Regions from separate parts of the Brevibacillus sp. 1238 genome, predicted to be linked through region 2. Evidence: riboswitches for the same ligand, from Rfam matches in the RefSeq annotation. Region 2 holds a riboswitch; each other region holds the start of a gene.
The links. A riboswitch is a leader RNA that binds a small molecule or an ion and turns the genes downstream of it on or off. The one in region 2 is predicted to bind lysine.
Positions count from the first base shown of each region.

Region 1: another riboswitch for lysine. It lies ahead of M2298_RS02665 (aspartate kinase); the one in region 2 lies ahead of dapD (2,3,4,5-tetrahydropyridine-2,6-dicarboxylate N-acetyltransferase).
Region 3: another riboswitch for lysine. It lies ahead of M2298_RS27225 (amino acid permease); the one in region 2 lies ahead of dapD (2,3,4,5-tetrahydropyridine-2,6-dicarboxylate N-acetyltransferase).

Region 1 is NZ_JARXWC010000001.1:582,497-585,772, forward strand. It holds gene uvrC (excinuclease ABC subunit UvrC) at 1-1,454, shown strand, start outside; lysine riboswitch at 1,541-1,727, shown strand; gene M2298_RS02665 (aspartate kinase) at 1,959-3,200, shown strand.
Region 2 is NZ_JARXWC010000003.1:52,094-55,369, reverse strand. It holds gene M2298_RS07810 (aspartate aminotransferase family protein) at 1-1,050, opposite strand, end outside; gene dapD (2,3,4,5-tetrahydropyridine-2,6-dicarboxylate N-acetyltransferase) at 1,065-1,775, opposite strand; lysine riboswitch at 1,879-2,068, opposite strand; gene M2298_RS07800 (flavodoxin) at 2,224-2,667, shown strand; gene M2298_RS07795 (GNAT family N-acetyltransferase) at 2,760-3,276, shown strand, end outside.
Region 3 is NZ_JARXWC010000021.1:47,445-50,720, reverse strand. It holds gene M2298_RS27235 (CGNR zinc finger domain-containing protein) at 1-131, opposite strand, end outside; gene M2298_RS27230 (DinB family protein) at 289-783, shown strand; lysine riboswitch at 901-1,087, shown strand; gene M2298_RS27225 (amino acid permease) at 1,201-2,643, shown strand; gene M2298_RS27220 (TolC family protein) at 2,841-3,276, shown strand, end outside.

The sequences.
Region 1 (3,276 bases), on a different contig from region 2:
CTCGTCTGGAGATTACTCGCAAGGTGCTGAAGGACAAAGCCAAATATTTTGGCCCGTATCCAAACGCTGGCGATGCTTCCGAGGTGAAGAAGCTGCTGGACCGGCTCTATCCTTTGCGCAAATGCCGCAACATGCCCAAACAGGTTTGCTTGTACTACCATTTGGGCCAATGTCTTGCTCCTTGTGTGTACGAGGTTTCGGCAGAGGAAAACCAGCGACTGGTTGACGAGATTAGCCGATTCCTCGACGGCGGTCATGATCAGATGAAGCAGAGCCTGACCGAGAAAATGCTACAGGCGGCAGAAGCGATGGAGTTCGAGCGGGCCAAGGAACTGCGGGATCAGATCAAGAGCATTGAAGCGGTGATGGAAAAGCAGAAGATCACGTTTACCGACACGGTAGACCGCGACATTATCGGCTTTGCGGTAGAAAAGGGCTGGATGTGCATTCAAATTTTTTACATGCGCCAGGGCAAAATGATCGAGCGGCAGACGACCTCTTTTCCATACTATGGCGGCGAAAGCGAAGACTTCATGTCGTACGTCACCCAGTTTTACTACGACAAGCAAAACGCGCTGCCAAAAGAAATTTTGCTGCCGGAGGAAAGCGAGCCGGAGCTGCTTAGCGAATGGCTCGGGGTCAAAGTATTGACACCGAAGCGGAGCAAAAAGCGCGAGCTGGTCGAGATGGCCTGTGAAAACGCGCGCATTGCCCTCCAGGAGAAGTTCGCGCTGATGTCCAAAGATGATGCGAGGACGATTCAGGCTGTGCACAATTTGGGGCACGTGCTGGGGATTGGCGTTCCCCACCGGATCGAGGCGTTCGACAACTCCAACATTCAAGGAACAGAGCCGGTGTCTGCGATGATCGTGTTTACAGACGGTCGTCCGGACAAAAAGGAGTACCGCAAGTTCAAGATCAAGACGGTCGAAGGCCCCGACGATTACGGGTCCATGCGCGAAGTTGTCCGCAGACGCTATTCGCGGTTGCTGAAGGAAAACCAGCCATTGCCGGACTTGATCGTCATCGACGGAGGCAAAGGCCAAATCAGCGCTGCCATGGACGTCCTGGAGAACGAATTGGGGCTGTACATTCCGGTTTGCGGCTTGGCGAAGGATGAAAAGCACAAAACGGCGCAGTTGATGTACGGCGATCCGCCAGAACCCGTGAATCTGAAGCGGGACAGCTATGAGTTTTATTTGCTGCAACGCATTCAGGACGAGGTTCACCGTTTTGCGATCACGTTCCACAGACAGTCACGGACGAAAACGATGCTCTCCTCCCAACTGGATGAAATTCCGGGCATCGGCGAGAAGCGGCGCAAGCTGTTGTTTACCCATTTTGGCTCGCTGAAAAAAATGCGCGAAGCGACTGTGGAGGATTTCCGGGAACTGGGGATCGGCGACAAGCTGGCCCGAGAGATCATCACTCATTTGCGCAAGCTGGAATCGTAACGGTTTTGCAAAAAGCGATTGAACCGCTCGGATTCCCATGATATAATGCGTTTCAAACAGAATAGTTAGCCTCACTTCCATTTATGGAGTGAGGTAGAGGCGCGAAAACCATGAGTACCACCCTGAGATCGGGTATCTGTGAAGGGAACGGGAAAGGGGGATTCGCCGAAGTGTGGAGAAAAACCCGTTTGTCTCCATGCTGGGTCTGCATTGAACAAGTGCAGGACTGTCATCTGGCTCTTGACCGGCGCCAGATGGAGAGCTATCTCACGGTGTGTCGATGTGAGCGGTGACAGGGATTTGCCTTGTCATGTGCTGCCATGGACCGCGTGTAATTGGGAGGGAGGAACCGGTATGTCGAAACAGTAGGCAGCGGCAGGTACTTATTCCTTGTCGGTGCCTTTTTTATACAGACTTTTTCCAGTAAAAATAGAGAGATTCATAAAACGGCAGCAAAAGATACATTCTACAATCATTGGATATGAGAAAAGGGAGAGAAGCCGCATGGGGTTGATCGTGCAGAAATACGGAGGCACCTCTGTAGGGACCATTGAGCGAATTTTACGAGTTGCAGATCGAATTGCCAGTTACAAAGAAGAAGGGCACGATGTGGTGGTCGTCGTATCTGCGATGGGCAAATCTACAGACGTATTGGTAGATATGGCCAAACAGATCAGCGCCTACCCGTCCGAGCGAGAGCTGGATATGTTGCTGACCACGGGGGAGCAAGTATCTATCGCCTTGCTTGCAATGGCCTTGCACACGAAAGGCTACGATGCGATTTCTTTGACAGGCTGGCAGGCTGGAATCACGACGGAAGCGATTCATGGCCGGGCGCGAATCAAACAAATTGATTCTGAGCGCATCCAGGCAGAAATAAGCCGCGGACGTGTTGTGATCGTAGCAGGTTTTCAAGGTCTCAGCGACGAAGGAGAAATTACGACGCTCGGCCGGGGTGGTTCGGATACATCGGCAGTTACGCTGGCCGCCAGCTTGAATGCAGACAAATGCGAGATTTTCACGGATGTGTCCGGTGTGTACACAGCCGATCCGCGGATGGTGCCAGCGGCAAGCAAGCTGGACACGATCTCGTACGACGAGATGCTTGAACTCGCGAATCTCGGAGCGGGAGTTCTTCACCCGCGCTCGGTGGAGGCCGCGAAGAAATACAAAGTACGGCTGGTCGTCCGCTCCAGCTTTACTGCCGAAGAAGGTACGTACGTTGAGGAGGTTGCCAACATGGAAACAGGAAGAGTAGTAAGTGGAGTCGCGCATGACGAGGATGTAGCAAAAGTCACGGTTGTCGGTATGCCTGCGAAGGTTGGGACTCTTTCCCGCCTGTTCAATACGCTGGCGGACAATCAGGTGAACGTCGACATCATTATTCAAAGCTCCTATGACGCAGCAGTGACGAATATTTCCTTCACGGTTGCTGCGGATGACTTGAAAAAGGCATTGGACACGTTGGAAAACCACAAAGCAGAGCTTGGCTTCGAAAAAGTCGATTACGAGCAAAACCTGACCAAAGTGTCCATCGTAGGCTCCGGCATGGTCAACAATCCGGGAGTGGCTGCCGAGATGTTCCGCGTTTTGGCAGAAAAAGAAATTTCTATTAAAATGGTTTCAACTTCAGACATCAAAGTTTCTTGCGTCATTCCTGCCGGGCAGACTGAGCTTGCTGTCCGCAGCCTGCACTCGGCATACGGGCTCGATGTGGAAGAGACAGCAGTGGTGCACGGAATCTAGGCAGCGAATGCTCCCTCGCCTGTAGGCAGAGGGGGCATCTTTTTGACCTGACAAGACACGCCAGTCCTGACAATTA
Region 2 (3,276 bases):
GCGGCTGACCTCTTCGGGAGCAGCACTGAGCGGGATTCCCACCATCATGCCTTTGCCGCGCAGCGCCTGAAGCTGTTCCGGGAGGCGCTCACGCAGTGCTTCCAGTCCAGCCCACAGGTAGGCAATCACTTCGTCTACGCTCGCTGCAAATGCGGGATCGAGCAGTTCGTCCAGCACGACATTGCCCAAAGCAGCCGAAAGCGGAGACGGCGCAAAAGTCGTGCCGTGATCTCCCGGCTTGAACTGGTTCATCAGCTTCGTCCCGGCAATGACGCCACCGAGCGGAAGTCCGCCGCCTACTCCTTTGGCAAACAGGATCAAATCTGGCGTCACGCCTGCGTGCTCGTAGGCAAACAGTTTTCCCGTCCGTCCCATGCCTGTCTGGATTTCATCCATGGCAAACAGCATGCCTTCCTCTTGGCAAATGGTCGCCACCTCGCGCAAAAAGTCTACAGACAAAGGCACGACACCCCCGGAGCCAAGAACAGGCTCCATCAGGACGGCTGCTGGCTTTGCCTCGCGACAGATGGCGCGCAATCCGGCTGTGTCCTCCGGATCAAGCTCGTACACGGGAAAATCCGGCTGCGGAAAATCTTGATAGACGTGCGCTTGCCTGGTCAGCCGAACGGCGCCCAGCGTCCTGCCGTGAAAACTGTTGCGCAAGACGACGATCCCTTCGCGTCCCGCTCCGTCGGTCTTCGTCCATTTGTGAATCATTTTGATCGCGGACTCGGTCGCCTCTGCGCCGGAATTGGTGAAGAACACTTTTCCCGGGATCGTCTGCTCGACCAGCCGCTTGGCCAACAGGATCGCCGGCTGGTTCAAAAATACGTTGGAAATGTGCAGGAAACGTTCTCCCTGATCGCGCAGCGCCTGAACAATCCGCGGGTGGGAGTGGCCCAGCACATTGACTGCCAGGCCCGTAAACAGGTCCAAATACTTGTTGCCCGCTGTATCGTACAGGTAGTTTCCTTCCCCTTTGGCGATCGCGATAGGCAAACGTTTATAAGAAGAGACGATGTATTGTTCGTCGAGCGTACGCCAGTCCATGTGAGCTCTCTCCCCTACAGCTGACGTAGCTCCTGCTTGATCTCCGTCTTGGAGCGAGTTTTGTCGTCGATTTGTTTGATGACACGAGCAGGTGTGCCCGCAACAACCACGTATGGCGGCACATCCTCAATCACGACCGCGCCTGCTGCTACGACCGCGCCTTTTCCTACGCGAACGCCTTCGAGGATAACCGCATTGGCACCGATCACGACATCGTCTTCGACAACAACCGGCTGTGCGGAAGGCGGCTCAATAACGCCTGCAATGACAGAACCAGCGCCGATGTGGCAATTTTTCCCGATTGTACCGCGTCCACCTACAACCACGTTCATGTCGATCATCGTGCCTTCGCCAATTACCGCGCCAATATTGATCGAAGCTCCCATCATGATCACCGCGTTGTTTCCGATGGTAACCTGGTCACGGATGATCGCGCCCGGCTCGATGCGAGCCTGGATGCCTTTTGTATCGAGCAATGGAATCGCGGAATTGCGGCGGTCGCTTTCTACCACGTAGTCCTCGATTTTGTCGGCGTTTGCAGCCAAAACAGGCTCGATCTCTTTCCACTCGCCAAAGACGACGCCAGTAGAGCCAGTGATGAACGTTTTTGCGCTGGCACCGAAGTCAATGCCCTCCAGATTGCCTTTCACGTATACTTTCACAGGTGTTTTCTTTTCGCTTTTTTGAATAAACGCGATAATTTCATTTGCATCCATCATGTTCACAGGTAAATCCTCCTTTTTGATCAAAACCTTGCCTTGTTTAAATTGACTAAAAAAAGCAATGAGTGCATTCGCTATCTCATTGCTTTCCAAACTGCCCAAGCAAATCGTAAATAGCGCTCCACAAGAAGACAATCGTCTTTTGTGACAGGATGTTCATTGTTCATGAGCCACCCCAGCCGCTGCTGTTCGAGGGGAACAACAACCGCTTCGGCGCTTTAGCCTTTCCTCCTTTTCCCGCCCCCCGGCAGATGACGAAAAGATGTACTATTCTTCGGCGCACCTCTATTTAGACTTCCAATATTATAATTTCATTTAACTCTACCAAAATCATTCCCATGTGGCAACAGCTTTATAGAAAGAAAAAAAATCGTTGACAACGAGAATCATTTTCATTATCTTATTTTTGTGAGAATGATTTTCATTATCTTATTTGGAGGGTTTCAACCTTATGAGCCGCATTTTGATGGTTTACGCAAGCATGACTGGAAACACACAAGAGATTGCTGAAGCGATTGCTGAGGGTATTCGATCCACAGGAAAAGAGCTGGAGATAAAAGAAGTGATGGACGCAACAGCCAAGGAGCTTGAGGACTACGATGGCATCCTGCTCGGCGCTTACACTTGGGGCGACGGCGATCTTCCGGACGAGTGCCTGGACTTCTACGAAGAGATGGACGACATCGATCTGACTGGCAAAAAAGTAGTCGCATTCGGTTCCTGCGATTCCGCTTACGAGCACGTTGGCGCTGCCGTAGATACTCTCTTGAAAAAGGCGAGCGAGCGCGGTGCGGAAACACCACTTGAAGGCTTGAAAATCGAGCTGTCCCCTACAGCGAAAGAAGTGGAAACCTGCAAGGCGTTTGGCGTTTCTTTCTCCGAATTGCTGGGCTAAGACCAGAAGGCCGCTGAAAAGAAAAAGCCTTTCCACTTAAATCAAGTCATGGTACAATGTCGATCCGACTTTTTCCAGGGAGGATTGATATCATGACGCTACATACAGAAACGGTCTATCTGCGACCTCTGGGCATGGACGACGCAGCCGAGCTTCTTGAGCTTCGGCTGCGTAATCATGCTTTTTTGCAACCTTTTGAACCGATTCGGTCGTCTTCCTTTTTGACGCTCACGGGCCAACAGGAACAAATCGCCCAGGCGGAAAAAGACTTTGCCGCTGGCACAGGCTACGCTTTTGGCGTCTTTCTGCGCGAAACGGACGACATGATCGGCCGTGTTGCCCTGTCAAACGTCGTACGCGGCGCCTGGCAAAACGCAACCATCGGTTACTTCATGGATCAAAGCTGCAACCAAAAAGGCTACACGACAGCCGCCGTCAGGCTCGCTCTCGCTTTCGCCTTTCAAGAAGCCGGTTTGCACCGCGTGCAAGCCGCTGTCATGCCTCGCAATACGGCCTCTATTCGCGTTTTGGAGAAAAACGGTTTTCGCAAGGAAGGGTTGTCCTTGCACTACTTGCAGATCAACGGCGTGTGGGAAGATCATCTGATTT
Region 3 (3,276 bases), on a different contig from region 2:
GGTGCCTGCAATTGGTGCTCTTGCAAAAACCATTCCTGCCATTCACGCTTTGCCAGGCGATTTTCCTTGCGGCCTGTCCCGCGCCAGTCACGCCAATCGCTGTTTAAAAAATCGATGCATAGCCATTGCACACTTCTCTTCCCCCATCTATTTTCGCTTCTTGTAGGTAACACCAACATATGGTAAGATCATTTTGTAACCAACGAAATTCATTTTGAACGTTACAAACTTCTTCTTATTGCCATTATAGCGCTTCACCAATCTGTTTGACAGACGAGGAGGAAACACATGAATCGGATGGAATTGCTTGTTCATGAATGGGAGTGCACGTATGACAAAGAAGATTGGTATCCACCGCTCAAGCACGCCCTGGATGGCGTGACCGTGGCCCAAGCCAGCTGGCGTCCCGAAGGAGAGGCAGCGAACACGATCTGGGAAAATCTCAGTCATCTGCTCTATTTCAAAGAGCGTTTGCTGCACCGTCTATCCGGTACGGATTTTCCTGGTACGGCTGAGACGAACGATGACACCTTCCAACCATCCGGAGCGCCAGACGACGAAGCAGCTTGGCAAGCGGCGGTGCAGCGCATGGAAGAAGTACATCGCGGCATTCAAGAAAAGCTCCGCTCCCTTTCCGGCGATGCATTCGATCAGCCGCTGCCCACCATCTCCATCGGGCAAAGCGTGATGAGCATCATTTTGCACGACGCTTTTCATACCGGACAAATCGTGCAAATCCGCAAGCTGCAAGGCTCCTGGCCTGCGCGCAGGTCGTTTTTATAGCCCTTGCTCCCACTCTAGCAATATTTTGCAGCACAACTTTTTTCATTGATTAATAACGATCAATCTTATATAGTTGATAAATAAATCAACTTCATACATGTTATCCTCATCTTTCACGGTGAGGGTAGAGGTCGCGGCTTTTATGTCATCCTGTACGAGATTCAGAAGAAATCTATGACTCCAGGAAAGGGAAAAGCCGCCGAAGCTCATATCGCATCTCTGTGCGCGTGGGCTGGGGCTGTACCCGAAAGGGACAGAACTGTCACGTTTGCTTGCCGGGCAAACGTGGTGTGCTATCTTCAGTGAAGGCTTGGTGGGGATTGGATGATACCGCCCTATGCCGTTTTTTGGCTATTGGCGGTTTTTTCGTTTCCGACCGACCTTCTCAAAATCTTCGAAAGGTCGTGCAAGCATCTTATGTCACAGAATCAACTGCAACGTGGTTTGAAAGCCCGCCACCTGACGATGATCGCCATCGGCGGCTCCATCGGTACGGGCTTGTTCCTGGCGAGTGGAGGCTCGATTCACGAAGCCGGACCAGGGGGCGCTTTGGTCGCCTACATCGCTATCAGTATCATGGTTTACTTTTTGATGACCAGTCTTGGGGAAATGGCCGCCTTCATGCCTGTATCCGGCTCCTTTTCCACCTACGCCACCAGATTCGTCGACCCGTCACTCGGCTTCGCGCTTGGCTGGAATTACTGGTACAACTGGGCAATTACGATTGCGGTCGAACTGTCAGCCGCAGCTCTCATTATGAAATACTGGTTCCCGGATACTCCCGCCATTTTGTGGAGTGCCTTGTTCCTCGTCCTTATGTTTGCTCTTAATCTGTTGTCTGTCAAAGGCTACGGCGAATCCGAATACTGGTTTGCCTTGATTAAAGTAGTCACCGTCGTCGTCTTTATCATCATTGGTATTTTGATGATCTTCGGCATTATGGGTGGCGAAGCAGTCGGCTTCCAAAACTTCACCAAAGGCGATGCACCGTTCAATGGCGGCTTCATGGCGCTTCTCGGCGTCTTCATGATTGCCGGGTTCTCGTTCCAGGGAACCGAGCTTGTAGGGGTGGCCGCTGGTGAGAGCGAAGACCCTGCGCGCAATATCCCGAAAGCGATCCGCCAGATTTTTTGGCGCATCTTGCTCTTCTACATTTTCGCAATCTTGATTATCGGGTTGCTCGTTCCTTACGACAATCCGAATCTGATCAGCGGTGATATTACCGATATTGCCATCAGCCCGTTTACGATCGTCTTTGAAAAAGCCGGCTTTGCCTTCGCCGCCTCTGTGATGAATGCGGTCATCCTCACCTCCGTGCTGTCTGCCGGGAACTCCGGCATGTACGCATCCACCCGCATGCTGTGGGTGCTGGCGAAGGAAGGAAAAGCGCCAAAATGGTTTGCCAAAGTCACTCGCAACGGCGTCCCGATCAATTCCTTGATCATGACGGCTGCCATCGGTGCGCTGGCGTTTCTGTCTTCCCTGTTTGGAGATGGCGAGGTGTACGTATGGCTTCTGAACGCATCCGGCATGTCCGGGTTTATCGCTTGGCTCGGCATTGCCATCAGCCATTACCGCTTCCGCAAAGCGTACCTGGCCCAAGGCCGCGACCTGCGTGAGCTGCCATACCGGGCGAAGCTGTTCCCGTTTGGCCCGATTTTCGCCTTTATTATTTGCTGCGTCGTCATTGTCGGCCAAAACTACTCGGCGTTTATCGGCGGCGAGATTGACTGGAACGGCGTGTTCGTCTCCTATGTTGGCTTGCCGCTGTTTTTGATCGTCTGGCTTGTCTACAAGTATACGAAAAAGAGCAAGCTTGTTCCGCTCCATAAAGTAGATTTCAGCATGGACGAAAAATAAATAGCTTTGCCAAACAAGTCATTGCAGGCTCCCTCACGTCGAGGGAGCTTTTTTATTGTTTCATTTTATTTTTCCGATCAACTTTCTTATGATTACATATTGACGAATGTAGACTGGAAATATATACTGTTCATGAAAATTTGATAATGAGAATCGTTATCGACAAACTCTTTTCCTATTCCCAAGGAGGCCCCATAATGAAGTCCAGGTTATCGAAGCATCTCTACAGCACTACACTGGTTGCCGCGCTTCTTGCAGGCAATACTCATTTGGCTATGGCCGCTCCTGCAGTCGTTGCAGCCGCAGAACAAACCCAGACCGCTCCTCTGTCTCTTCACGGTGCGATCGAGCAAGCATTGAAAACCAGCATCGACCTTGAGCTGCTGCAAATAGATTACGATGTTACGGAATATGAAACGCTCTATACGCTGCGAGAAAAAGCGGCCATCCAGCTCGAAAACGTCAATACGCTCGATGATGCCAAGAAAAAATACGAAGACGCTGCCAAAGCGAGAAAAGACCTGGCGCTTAGCGAAGTCACTTTGAAAACCTCAAAAAACAATTTGCAGTTGCAAGTGCAAAAAGCGTATTTTGAAGTCTCTTCTCTGGAAGAAAAGATCAAGCTGCAAAAGC